3 regions of the Lysinibacillus sp. C5.1 genome follow, and region 1 is predicted to be linked to each of the others. Evidence: riboswitches for the same ligand, from Rfam matches in the RefSeq annotation. Region 1 holds a riboswitch; each other region holds the start of a gene.
The links. A riboswitch is a leader RNA that binds a small molecule or an ion and turns the genes downstream of it on or off. The one in region 1 is predicted to bind thiamine pyrophosphate.

Region 1 (4,593 bases):
GGATTACCAGTCAGGCAAGTATTTTAGCAGCCAAGTTAAAAGATGGCGATGCTTGTCCAGTTTGTGGCAGTACAACACACCAATTAACACATAGTGAGCCACTAGCAGTCGTGGATGAAGTGGAGCTGGAAACAATCCGCGCGACAGCTCATGCAAATGAGAGAAATTATTACGAAAAAGAAGCAACAGTCAAAACAACAAAGCAATTGCTTCAAGAGGTGGCTGAACAGGTAGAAGCTAGCCATATATCACTAGCTGATCGAGTAGATCTTACAACTTCATTACAATTCATTGAGCAACAAGTTACTGTTTTAAAAATCGTTAACGATCAACTATCTATCGCACGGACTAAGCTAAAAGAGCAACTGGCAAGAAATGAACAATTACAACACAAACAAGTCCAGTTAGAGCACTATTTTGCCGAGCAGTCGAAAGAATTAATTAAACAGCAAGCAATTGTAGAAGAACAACAAAAGTACATTCCTGAACATGTAAAGTCATTGCAACAATTAAAGCAAACAATGGAAGATATAAAATCGCAAAAGAATGCATTACAAGCAGCATGGAACGCGAGCCAGCATAATCTACAAGCAACAAAAGAAGCGTCACATAAAGCAGCTATAGCAGAAGAACTGGCAAAAAAAGCCTATGAGGAATTGCAAAACAAACTGAATGAAAAACGAGAACAATTTGTCACAAGCATGAACAATGTAGGTTTTACAACATATGAAGCATATGCGGCGGCAAAGCGAAGTGTTGTACAAATCGAGGAATTACGTAAAGCGTGCCGGGATTACGCTTTACAACAGCACTCTTTACAGCAACAAATCTTAGATGGAGCACAACATCTTGAAGGAAAAGAGAAGCAAAATTTAACGATATTAGAAGACAAGCTTGAGATGCTGCGAGCTACATCTGAAGAAGCATTTAAAATATTGCAACAGACGAAAAATTATGCAACAGCATGTGCTGACTTTATTGTTAAAGTTGATGAAACGGCGAGGGAAATACGGATACTCGAAAAAGAAGCAGGCCGTGTAAAAGAACTTTACACCGTGTTGAATGGTCAAAATCCTAAAAAACTGTCATTTGAGCGTTATATTCAAATCAATTATTTAGATAAGATTACAGCAGCAGCCAATCTTCGTTTATTCCATTTATCAAATGGACAGTTTGAATTGCGGCGCTCTGATCGCTTGGAGAAGCATGCCAAGCAAAGTGGGTTAGGGTTAGATGTGTATGATGCTTATACGGACCAATTAAGAGATGTAAAAACATTATCTGGTGGGGAGAAGTTTAATGCATCATTAAGTCTTGCATTAGGTATGGCAGATGTTATTCAAAGCTTCCAAGGAAATATTCAGATTGAAACGATGTTTATCGACGAGGGCTTTGGTTCTTTAGATGAGGAAGCGTTAAATAAAGCAATTGATACGTTAATTGATTTACAAGATTCAGGAAGAATGATTGGTGTTATTTCACATGTAGCCGAGTTAAAAGCCGCAATGCCAGCCGTTTTACATGTTGAAAAAACGTTAAGTGGGCATAGTACAACACACTTTGAAGTAAAGTAGTGCCAGTCACCCAAACAATTCTAAATAAAACCCACTTGCACTGTGTGGTGTAAGTGGGTTTTGTGTGCCAGTCACTCAAACAATTAAAAGAAGTCAGTGCACCTATTTTCTGCGTGTTGATACGTAAGGTGTTGTCCCTTTTTTTGCAGCAACTACTTTTTTGACAATAGGAATGACAATAGGTGCAAATTTTATAGCGGTTTTCACTACTTTTGATACTTTCATGAATACGACATCTCCTTAGTACTAAATTTTAACGTATAACTCGTACAGCTTGCACAATATTCCAAATAACAATACCTAATGATACGAGTAAATAAATTGCAAATGAAGCAAACCAAATGATAATGAATGTATTCCCATTTGAAGAAGGATCAAACGTGTTCAATGACATTGATGAAAATATAGAGATAGCAAAGAAAATGATACCCAAGACTAATGGAATCAAGTGAGAAATAAGTGCTCGAATGGAATGTCTTTTGACTTCACTATCTTTTGAAACAAAGTAAACGACTAATGGAACGACAAATGGTGCAATAAAAACACTGAGATAACTAAACGCAGATAAAACTTTTTGATTCTCCATAATTGTTCCTCCCTTTTTAATATTTACGCATAGAAAGCGTAAAAGTTTCAAAAAAATAATTGAGGAAAAGGTTGTAATACCAAAGGTGTTTGCGTACAATGAGGGTGTTCAATAAAAATGAGATGTAACGACCACAAGGGGAGCTGATGATGTCAGCTGAGACTGGGCACGTAATGCCTTTACTCTTTGAACCTGTAAGTTAACACTTGCGTAGGGATGTGGATAGAAACCGACACTTTTACGATGTGAGGCTCTGTCCTGGCATCGTTTTTTATGCCGGATTGAGGTGCACATCCAAATAATTGTTTTCTATTCCTGCTCTTGTATCCTACATCGGAACAAAGGAGAGAATAATAGTATGGACAAAAAAAGATTACTCATGCTGGTGGAGATTGCAATTTTTGCAGCGGTAGGGCTTGTGCTCGATCAAGTTTCTTTTAAAGTATGGGCACAAGGTGGCTCGGTAAGCTTAGTCATGATACCAATTATTTTAATGGCATTTCGTTGGGGGCTTTTGTCAGGGCTCACAACAGGTCTATTAATTGGTGTGTTACAAACAATGTTTGGTGCTTATATTGTGCATTGGCTTCAAGGATTACTAGATTATGGGGCAGCCTTTACTGTAGTAGGTTTAGCGGCAATCGTTCGTGAACCTGTATTAAAAGCCGCAACAGCACTCAACAAAAAGAAAATGGCTCTGTACATAGTGATGGGAACAGTGTTAGCTGGTTTTTTACGCTATCTTGCACACACGATTGCAGGTGCAGTATTCTTTGCGGAGTATGCGGGCGATCAAAATGCATGGATTTATTCAATTATTTATAATGGAACATATATGCTACCAGCAACTATTTTAACAGCGATTGTCGGTGTTCTATTATTTACAGCAGCGCCACAATTAATGCAACGAAAATTATAAATGAATGGAAATAGTATGCTAAGAATCACTTAGTATACTATTTTTTTTATATCGAGAACAATCAGTTTAAATGAACTGTAGAGAAAGGCTGTTTTAATGTCTAAAGACTTTTAAAATCGTCTGTTTTTTCTATGAGTAGCACTTATGAAATTCTATTGGCATAGAATAATTAAAGCTTTTGGCGTTATGCACATAAAAAGTTATGTTATATTAAAGAGTAGATATTAGATGAAAGGGACGTTAAAAATGATTGTAAAAACCCAAGAAGAAATTGAAGCCTTTAAAAAAATTGGTCGCATTTGTGCGGAAATTCGTGAGGCGATGAAAGCAGCTACAAAGCCTGGTGTGACAACACTTGAATTAGATGAAATTGCAGGACGCATGTTTGCTGAAGCAGGAGCTATTTCAGGTCCTAAGGGAGAGTATGATTTCCCAGGTTACACTTGTATTAGTGTCAATGAAGAAGTTGCCCATGGTATTCCAGGACAACGTATTATTAAAGAGGGAGATATTGTTAATATTGATGTATCTGGCTCTTTAAATGGTTACTTTGCAGATACAGGTATTTCTTTTGTAGTAGGGGAAGGTTATGAGGATAAAGAAAAACTTTGCCGCGTAGCAAAAAGCGCTTTTGATCGTGCAATGACAAAAGTAAAAGCTGGTTCGAAATTAAACCAAATTGGGAAAGCGGTAGAGCGTGAGGCTTATGCCAATGACTTAACAGTTATTATGAACTTAACGGGTCATGGATTAGGTCGTTCATTGCATGATGAACCAAACCACATTTTAAACTATTACGATGCGTGGGATTCAACAATTATGAAAGAAGGCATGGTGTTAGCTGTAGAGCCATTTATTTCAGCAAAAGCAGAGCATATCGTTGAAGCTGGTGATGGCTGGACATTTATCACGCCTGATAAATCTTTAGTTGCCCAAATTGAGCATTCGATTATTGTAACAAAAGACAAACCAATCATTTTAACTTCATTAGATGAGCAATAAGACGAAATAAAAAACCTGCTTACCGATTTATTTTTGGTAAGCAGGTTTTTTTTTGACGAATAGAATACCAACAACAAGTACCCCACATAAAAATAAGGCTGCTGTCGTCACAAGCAACTCGTCAAGATGATTATGAAATGCAATGCCAACGAATGCCCAAATGAAAACGCTAGGATAGACAATATCAAAATGATGATAACGTATATGTAAGGCAATCACGACACCAATTGTCAGTAAAATAACTGCCCAAAGTGGATTGCTAAGACCAAAGCCATTCCATTCATAAGAAGTTAACGTAAAACTCGTATTTGTCATCAATAAAAATGTAGACCAAGCAAAGTAAAGTGAAATCGGTAGGCGGCCAGATAATGCATTATTGGAATGTGAGTACGTATTGTAAAGGAAAAATAAGTATAGTACTAACATTACTGTACAGATGAAAAATACTATGAATAATTCATAATGCCAAAATAAAATAGAAATCGCTTGTAAAATACATACATTGCTAAAGA
Region 2 (4,593 bases), 1.5 Mb from region 1:
CCATTAGGCAATAAAGAAGAAGCCGTCGATACGATTTTATCGGTTACGCCTGGTGGTGGTACAGAAATTTATCGTTCATTGGCAGCAGCCTATGATAGTTTAGCTGATTTAAAATTGCAAAGGAAACATATTATTTTACTTACAGATGGACAATCACAAGCTGGCAATTATGAGGATTTAATTGAAACGGGGAAAGAACAAGGAGTGACACTGTCAACTGTGGCGATTGGACAAGATGCTGATGGCAATCTTCTGCAAGGGCTAAGTGAAATGGGCAGTGGTCGCTTCTATGATGTCATCGATGAACAGACAATTCCTTCGATTTTATCACGTGAGACAGCGATGATTTCACGTACGTATATTGAAGACAATCCTTTCTATCCAACAATCTACAATGCATCTGGCTGGAATGCATTATTTGCGAATGGTGTGCCACAAATGAATGCCTACATTGGCACAACAGCGAAGCAGGGAGCTGCTGTTATAGCAGAAAGTGAGAAAGAAGATCCGGTATTAGCACAATGGCAATATGGACTTGGTAAAACTTTTGCTTTCACATCCGATTCAACGGGGAAATGGGCTGGTGACTGGGCAAGATGGCAGGAATGGGGAACATTTTGGCAAACCATTATATCGCAAATGCTACCAAGTTATAATGATGTCGCCTATGATGTACGTCTTGATACAGATGGTTCATTTATTATCACCGATCCGACAAATGAAGCAGCATTTTTAGATATTGTTGCTGTCGATGAAGCTGGTGAGGAGCTTGATATACAGCTTGAAACGCTATCTGCCTCGCAAGTACGCGCGGTTGTCCAAGCGAAGCCTGGTTTAATTTTCTTCCGCATCGCTGATGAAGAGCAGGCTATTTACCAAGCAGGTCTTAGTGTACCTTACAGTGCTGAATATGAATTACGTCCTGTGAATGAAACCGTTGTAGAGCAACTAACAAAGCAAACTGGCGGCTCAGTATTGAAAGAACCACAAGAAGTGTTCCGTGATTTCACAAACAAAGGAGCAGAGCGCCAAAGTATTGCGACATGGCTACTCTTAGCAGGGATGTTGCTATTCTTCTTGGATATTACGATTCGACGCTTTGGTTGGCGCTTTATAACAAGTCGCAGGCACAATGAAAAGCCTGTAGACGAAACAGCCGTGCAGGTGGAAAACACCAATGTTGCGCAGTTATTAAAAGGCATGAAAAAACGCTCATAATAAAAAGATGGCACATTGCGAAAAAAGCATGTGCCATCTTTTTTTGAACATAGCTACTTAGTAATAAGAATAGACGGTGCGGTTTTCCGAAGACTGCTCGCGATGATAATGCCGAGACATGCCCCAATCAAACTAGATGTCAAAAAGGCGGGCATAAAAAATAATGCAGCTACGGATGTTCCCATAAATAATTGCGCATAAGGTACAGCGATTAGTGAAGCAAGGATACCTGTGCCGAATACTTCACCAACTCCTGCTAGCCATTTCTTGCCGCTATATTTATAAGCAAAAGCAGCACATGCTGCACCGATGACACTTCCGGGAATCGCTAAAAGAGAGCCCGTGCCTGTTAGTATGCGAATAATGGCTGTTAGCAAAGCAACGATAATGGTAGGCACAGGCCCTAGTAAAATGGCACCGATAACGTTAATAGCATGTTGTACAGGATAGGCACGAGCAATCCCAGTTGGAATCGAGACAAATATGGAGCCTGCTACAGCAATAGCAACCAATAAAGCCATGATAGTTAGTTTTTGAATAGCCATGATAGTTCCTCCTTTATTTTATAGAACATGTGGAATTGTTGGTAAAACGACCTAATGGATGACAAAAAGACCGCTCCCTCTAAACAAAAGGAAGCGGTCTTGTATTTGATAATGACACAATAAGCAAGAGTCGCCACTTCCCTCCGCTAGTGTGAACTAGATCAGGTTCAAAGGGTCCGTATATGACCATATACGTCTCAGCCTTGTAAAGACTCCCCTAGTGGTAAACATGATATTAAATTTCTACTAATAAATGTAACATAACATCTATATTAGTCAACGCTATTTCACATTATTTCGAGTCAGGTTGCATAAGATGTGGCGCCTTTTTTAAAGTCCAAATAAGTGCTAAGAAGAAGCAGGCCATTAAAATAATTGCCCCGAAAATATAAGGACTATTTATATTCCAATCAAAAAGAACGCCTGCTAGTGCTGGCCCAATCATATTGCCGAGGCTCATATACGCATTATTAAGACCAGCGGCAAAGCCTTGCTCATTTTCAGCCAGTTTAGAAATTAATGTGTTAACGGCAGGGCGAATTAGTGTAGTGGCTGTTGAGAAAATCGTTGCAACAATTAATATTAGTGCAAAACCAGATACAAATAATATTGCATAAATTGCTACAGCCGCAATAAATAAATTGACTAACACAACTTTCATTTCACCAAAACGTTTAAAGAGTGGTGTAATGACAAACATTTGAACAATAACACCAAATGCACCACCTACAGTCAGCAAGATAGCAATATCGGCAGGCGTGTAATTAAACTTGTCCGTTACAAATAATGATAATGTCGTTTGAAAATTAGCGATGCCAAACGAGAATACTAGCATAATAATAAGCATGACAAAGTATGGCATTTTGACTGAACGTACCATCTGCTTTGCAAGATTTTCTTGTTTTTGAGCTTTCTGAGCTGCAGTGGGCTTTGTGGAAGGTAGTAAAAATACCGATAGAATAGAAGCAATAATAGCTGCTCCACCAGCCGTAAAGAATGGGAAATGCAAGCTAACTTTCGATAGAAACCCGCCAATACCAGGTCCAATCATAAAACCAAGAGACATGGCAGCTCCTAACATGCCCATTCCTTTTCCTCGTTCTTCATACGTTGTGACATCTGCCACAAACGCCATAATAGGCGGTGCAACAAAGGCTGAACCTAAACCACCTAAGAAACGGGCAACAAAAAGCATCCATACATCTGTAGATAAACCAAATGAAATTTGCCCAAGGCCAGTGACAATCAGACCAAAGATAATCAAATTTTTTCGACCATATCGATCTGAGAGATTCCCAGCAATTGGAGAAAAAACGAATTGTGCTAAGGCGAACGTTGCAATTAGCATGCCAAGAACTTGTCCTGCAGCTCCAAATATTTTTAAATACTCTGGCATAACAGGAATAATAATCCCAATACTCCCCATTGCGATAAACATATTAAACATTAAAATATACAACGCGGCCTTATTAGACTTCTGCTGGGTCATCGAATACCCCCCTTTATTTACTATTAAAACATTACTAAAGTCTATCATAAAGAAATAATGCTTGGCTATCAGATTATAGTCGTAGGTAGCTGTCATGGTTATGATACAAGTACAAGGCGACAGAATAAAGAAAATTGCCACTAAAAATCATCAATCGCCACCAATTGCCGTAGCGGACATCAACAGTCCCATCAAAAAAGTGTTAGATTGATGGCTGTCAATCTAACACTTTTTTGGCTTCGTTTCTTTCGTATTTATCGAATACTCATTTTAAATTCTAAAAATAATTCATTGTATTTCCCTAAATAATCGGGTCCTAGGTTTTTATAGACTTCTAACGTTTTGCGTTGTTCTTCTGAAGGGTAGAAGCGCTCATCAGCAATAACTTCTTCATCCATTAAGCTCATTGCTGCAGTATTTGGAGTAGAGTAGCCTACATAATCTGCATTTTGAGCTCCAGATTCCGCATTTAACATAAAGTTAATGAAAGCATGTGCGCCATCAATATTTTTCGAAGTTTTCGGGATTACCATATTATCAAACCACAAGTTCGAACCTTCTTCTGGCACAGCAAAGTCTAAATCTTCATTTTCTGATAGCATATCTGCGGCTTGACCAGACCAAGTGAGTGCGATGGCTGCTTCGTTATTAATCATAAGCGGTGTAATCTCATCACCAATAATCGCTTTGACGTTTGGTGCGAGTGTAATCAGTTTGTCTGTGGCCTGACGTAACTCTTGGTCATCTAACGAGTTCAGGGAGTGTCCAAGACTGTTCAAACCCATACCGATGACTTCACGTGCACCGTCTACTAAAAAGACTTTACGTTTTAAAGAAGGATCCCATAAGTCTTGCCATGAAGAGAAATCTAAGTTACCTACTAAATCCGGATTATAGACAATGCCAACTGTGCCCCAAAAATAAGGAACAGAGTATTTATTGTTATCATCAAATGGCAAATCTAAAAAATAAGGGTCGATATTTTTAAAGTTCGGGATTTTTGTTTTATCTAAAGGAAGTAATAAATGTTCTTCCTTCATTTTTTCAATCATGTACTCAGAGGGCACAGCAATATCGTATGCCGTCCCACCTTGCTTAATTTTCGTCATCATGGCCTCATTGGAATCAAATGTTTCGTAAATGACATGGATGCCTGTTTCTTTTTCAAATTGCTTTAGTAAATCGGGGTCTATATATTCGCCCCAGTTAAAAATAGTTAATGTATCTTTTCCACTTTTACCACCGGTAGCGCTCATTGCATCAGCCGCGTACACTAACAGGGCGGAGACGACAAGTATGGCGATGGTAGCTTGAATTAAAGACTTCATTGTTGTCCCTCCG
Region 3 (4,593 bases), 1.6 Mb from region 1:
CGTTCGAAACGATGATTGTGCGAGCGTCATATAAACACCAATTCCCTTTTTTGCACCAAGCCATTCAGCAATGACCGCTCCCATCACACTATAGGTCGCCGCAATCTTAATACCGGAAAAGATAGATGGATACGCATAAGGCCATTCTAATTTCCAAAATGTTTGCCCCTTCGTAGCACCAATCATTGCAAAATAATGTTTGAGCTCAGGAGAGGTTTGGCGAAACCCATCCATCGCCGCGATAACGATTGGAAAGAAGCAAACGAGACAAATAATAATCAGCTTGGGTAACAGGCCAAAGCCAAACCAAATAATTAATAATGGCGCTAAAACGAGCACTGGCACATTTTGAGACACAATAAGAATCGGATAAACAAACGCTCTAATGGTTGATGAGCGATGTAAAAATACCGCAACGCTTAAGCCACACATCACACCAATAGCAAGCCCTAATAATGCTAGCTGAATCGTGGCCCAAACATGGGGAATAAACGTTGAATACGATTCAATACCTTCAATCATAATGGCACTTGGCGCTGGCAATAGCCAATGCGGGATATCAGCTACACGTATAATAAGTTCCCATATGAATAAGAGGAAGGCGATAAAAATAATCGACCTTCCTTTCAGCATTACCTGTTTCACCCTCGATATTTCTCCGTTAATGTTCCCATTGTAATACCAGCTGGCTGATATAAAATTTTCACTTGTGTAATAACATTGATAGCGCCTAAGTCAATCATCTTTTTATTCATCTCTTCAATAATTTGTAACAAAGTGGATAATTCACCCTCCATTGTTGTTTCCAGTGGATGCACCTCATAGTGCACACCGGAAGCATCGATTACAGCTATTGCCGCATCTACAAATGGGATCACATCCTCATATTTTTCTGTTTTAGGTATGATTTGTACACTAATTAATGAATTCGCCATTTATTTTGCTCCTTTCTTTGGTAAGAAGTCGTTTGTAAATGCTTGTTGTGCATTAAAGTCGCCTTCTAAAACGTTATTCTGTGTCATCCAGTCCGCATAGTTTTCCCAAACTGCTAACTTTTGTTCTCCCCATTGCGCCGCATCATCTTGATATTTACCCGCTAACCATTCCTGACTTTTATGCACAAGCTCTTTATCCAAATCAGGTACCGCTTCAAGTAAAATATCAGCCGCTTCACTCGGATGCGCTATCGCATATTCATAGCCTTTAGCAGTAGCTGCGACAAATGCCTTTACGACATCAGGATTATCCTTTATCATTTTTTCATTCGTTGCCAATACAGGTGTGTAATAATCAAGCTGCTCACTATAGTCGGTTAAATACTGCATATTTAACTTTTCCCCACGAAGTTCTGCCTCAATACCTGTCCAAGCATAATAAATCCACGCAAAATCAATATCCTTTTGCATCATTGTGAAAAAGTCGATATCTCCCGCATTGACGATATCTAATTTGTTTATATCAGCATTTTCTGTTTGCATCAGTGACTGTAAAACAGCTTGTTCCACTGGAGCACCCCAGCCACCATAGGTTTTTCCTTCGTAATCTTTTGGTGATGTAATGCCTTTTGAAGCAAGTGATGCAAAACCTGAAGTATTATGTTGAATAATTGCAGCAATCGATACAAGTGGTACACCTTGTACACGAGCTTGCGTAATGCCTTCTTGGATGCTTACGCCAAACTCTGATTTCCCAGACGCCACAAGCTGATCAGCACCTGCATCACCTGGTAAAATAATCTCTACGTCTAAGCCTTGCTCTTTAAAATAGCCAAGCTTTTGCGCCACATAAAGTCCCGTATGATTCGTATTAGGTGTCCAGTCCAGTACAACTGATATTTTTTTTTCTGAACTGGCTTCCTCTTTTTTGTCTTCTTTTGCGCTACATCCAACTAATGTAATTAGTGCAGCAACCATAATGATTAACCATTTTTTCATGCTATATCCTCCTAGCAAGTAATTTGAAAGTGTTCATGATTGAATGTTTCACCAGAAGAAAAGCGTATGCTGTTTTTAATCCGTTTGCAGACGATGCTCATTGTTTTCTAACTGCTTAAGGGAATTCTTCATCCTTAAACAAAAAACGCCTAGGAATTATCCCAGGCGTTTGCAAACGGTATCAAAAAATAGTGTACGAATATTTTTGAATAGATGTTCCCTACGCTGGTACGAGCCAAATCAGGTTCAAAGGGTCAGCATCTGAACGGACGCAATCTCAGCTGGCAACTTCCAGCCCCCCTACATTCTTAACTTATGAACTTTTCGTTGATTATTATACCCCTATCTATCTTCAAATGACAAGCTCGTATTTTTAAACCTTTAAAATCAGCCTTGCTGTCGATGCCTATCATAAGCGAGCAAACTTCTTTCTAATTAGTAATTCGTTTTCCAAAGCATTTTGCTAGATGAAAAAAGCCCAGTTCTGTATAAGAACATGGGCATAATAAATTATTCCTCTTCTTTTTTCATTTTCATTACATGAGAAATGGTACCGTCTGTAGCGATATCTATTTTAAAGGAGCCATTCGAATGGCGATCTGCGCGCGTTAAACCTTTGACATCAATGATTTCTTTTACGCCTTTTTCTGTTTCAACAATGACTTGCTCCTTATCACTTGCTTTTACTACCGCAACTATACGATGTGGATTGGCTTTTAATTCGGTTAACACTTTTAAACCACGTTTTGCTCTACTTGCCATATCGACTTCAGCGACATTCATCTTCTTCACAGCACCTCGTTGGGTAACAATCACGACATACTCTGTATCAGACGGCTTTAATATTGTTACACCAACAAGTACTTCCCCATCTTTTAACGTGATACCTTTCACGCCACCCGTTTTAACACCTGTGACAGGAAGTTCTTCAATTGGGAAGCGGATAGCGTAGGCTGTATCAGTAATCAATAACAGCTCTGCCTCGTCTGAAACAATATCGGCCATGATCATTTCATCGCCTGATTTGACATTCATCGTCTTAATAGGCTTCGAATAACGAGTTACTGCATAATCTGGCAGTGGCGAGCGCTTAATTTGCCCTTCCTTTGTAGCGGTTAAAATATAGGTGTTTGGCTGGTCAAAGGAATCAAAACCATAGACTGCAATAATTGTTTCATCTTCCCCTGTTGGCACAATACTTGAGATATGCTGACCAAGATCTTTCCAACGAATATCCGGCAATTCATGTACAGGCTGATAAATATAATTCCCACGATTTGTGAACAACAACAGATGATGCTGGGTATTTAACGTTGCCTCATACAGTAAATAATCGGAGTCTTTCATGGCAAAATCTTGTCCATTAGATGCTGCATGCGAACGTGTGGATGTACGCTTAATATAGCCATCCTTCGTCACTGTGACCACAACATCCTCACTTGGAACAAGCACGTCTAACGTAATTTTAATTTCTTCAATCTCTTGTTCGATTTTCGAACGGCGTGGTTCAGAAAAACGTTTTTTAATGTCGAGTAATTCTTGTTTAATGACACGTACAAGTTTCGCCCCGCTATGCAAAATACCTTCTAGTTTCGCAATCAGTGCATTTAACTCATCTTGTTCACGACGTAGCTCTGTAATATCCGTATTCGTTAAACGGTATAATTGTAAGCTCACAATCGCCTCCGATTGCACTTCAGTAAAGTCAAATTTCACCTGTAAATTTGTTTTTGCGTCGCGCTTATCATTCGATGAACGAATTGTTGCAATTACTTCATCTAAAATCGACAGTGCTTTAATCAAGCCATCAACAATATGAGAACGGTCTTTTGCCTTTTGTAAATCATAAATGGAGCGGTTTGTCACCACTTCTTTTTGATGGGCTATGTACGCATCAAGTAGCAGTGGCAATGTCATCATCGTTGGACGACGATTATGGATCGCAATCATATTAAAGTTATAGGCTACTTGCAAATCAGTAGTTTTAAATAAGTAATTTAAAATGCCCTGTGCTGGCACGTCTTTTTTTAACTCAATCACGACGCGTAAACCAGTACGGTCTGATTCATCTCGAATTTCTGCAATGCCTTCCAGGCGTTTATCGACGCGTTGTTCATCAATTTTCTTTACAAGATTTGCCTTATTCACATCATAAGGTAACTCTGTAATAACGATTTGCTCTTTCCCACCTTTTAATGGTTCAATGGCTGCTTGAGCTCGAACAATAATTTTACCGCGTCCAGTTTCATATGCCTTTTTAATACCATCGACACCTTGAATAATCCCTCCTGTTGGGAAGTCAGGGCCTTTAATCACCGTCATTAGCTCATCGACAGTCGAATTCGGTTGATCTAAACGCATTAAAACGGCATCTAACACCTCATCAAGTGCATGTGGGGGAATATCTGTGGCATAACCAGCAGATATTCCTGTCGACCCGTTGACAAGCAAATTCGGGAAGCGAGCAGGCAATACTGTTGGCTCCATATCCTGATCATCAAAATTCGGTACAAACTCCACTGTCTTTTTACCGATATCACGTAACATTTCAGCTGCAATTGCTGACAATCTTGCTTCTGTATAACGCATCGCAGCAGGTGGATCTCCATCAACAGAACCATTATTTCCGTGCATTTCAATCAGCATATGGCGCGCTTTC

Region 2: another riboswitch for thiamine pyrophosphate. It lies ahead of thiW (energy coupling factor transporter S component ThiW); the one in region 1 lies ahead of thiT (energy-coupled thiamine transporter ThiT).
Region 3: another riboswitch for thiamine pyrophosphate. It lies ahead of I5435_RS11950 (ABC transporter substrate-binding protein); the one in region 1 lies ahead of thiT (energy-coupled thiamine transporter ThiT).

The regions. Positions count from the first base shown of each region.
Region 1 covers NZ_CP066226.1:4,033,435-4,038,027, reverse strand. Annotated here, with positions in the region: gene I5435_RS19915 (AAA family ATPase) at 1-1,574, shown strand, start outside; gene I5435_RS19910 (hypothetical protein) at 1,677-1,799, opposite strand; gene I5435_RS19905 (magnetosome magnetite crystal formation protein family) at 1,828-2,160, opposite strand; TPP riboswitch at 2,287-2,394, shown strand; gene thiT (energy-coupled thiamine transporter ThiT) at 2,519-3,079, shown strand; gene map (type I methionyl aminopeptidase) at 3,326-4,081, shown strand; gene I5435_RS19890 (hypothetical protein) at 4,109-4,593, opposite strand, start outside.
Region 2 covers NZ_CP066226.1:840,408-845,000, forward strand. Annotated here, with positions in the region: gene I5435_RS03825 (VWA domain-containing protein) at 1-1,218, shown strand, start outside; gene thiW (energy coupling factor transporter S component ThiW) at 1,272-1,763, opposite strand; TPP riboswitch at 1,885-1,992, opposite strand; gene I5435_RS03835 (MFS transporter) at 2,056-3,252, opposite strand; gene I5435_RS03840 (ABC transporter substrate-binding protein) at 3,507-4,580, opposite strand; gene I5435_RS03845 (ABC transporter permease) at 4,577-4,593, opposite strand, start outside.
Region 3 covers NZ_CP066226.1:2,475,377-2,479,969, forward strand. Annotated here, with positions in the region: gene I5435_RS11940 (ABC transporter permease) at 1-633, opposite strand, end outside; gene I5435_RS11945 (thiamine-binding protein) at 642-935, opposite strand; gene I5435_RS11950 (ABC transporter substrate-binding protein) at 936-1,934, opposite strand; TPP riboswitch at 2,135-2,246, opposite strand; gene parC (DNA topoisomerase IV subunit A) at 2,445-4,593, opposite strand, start outside.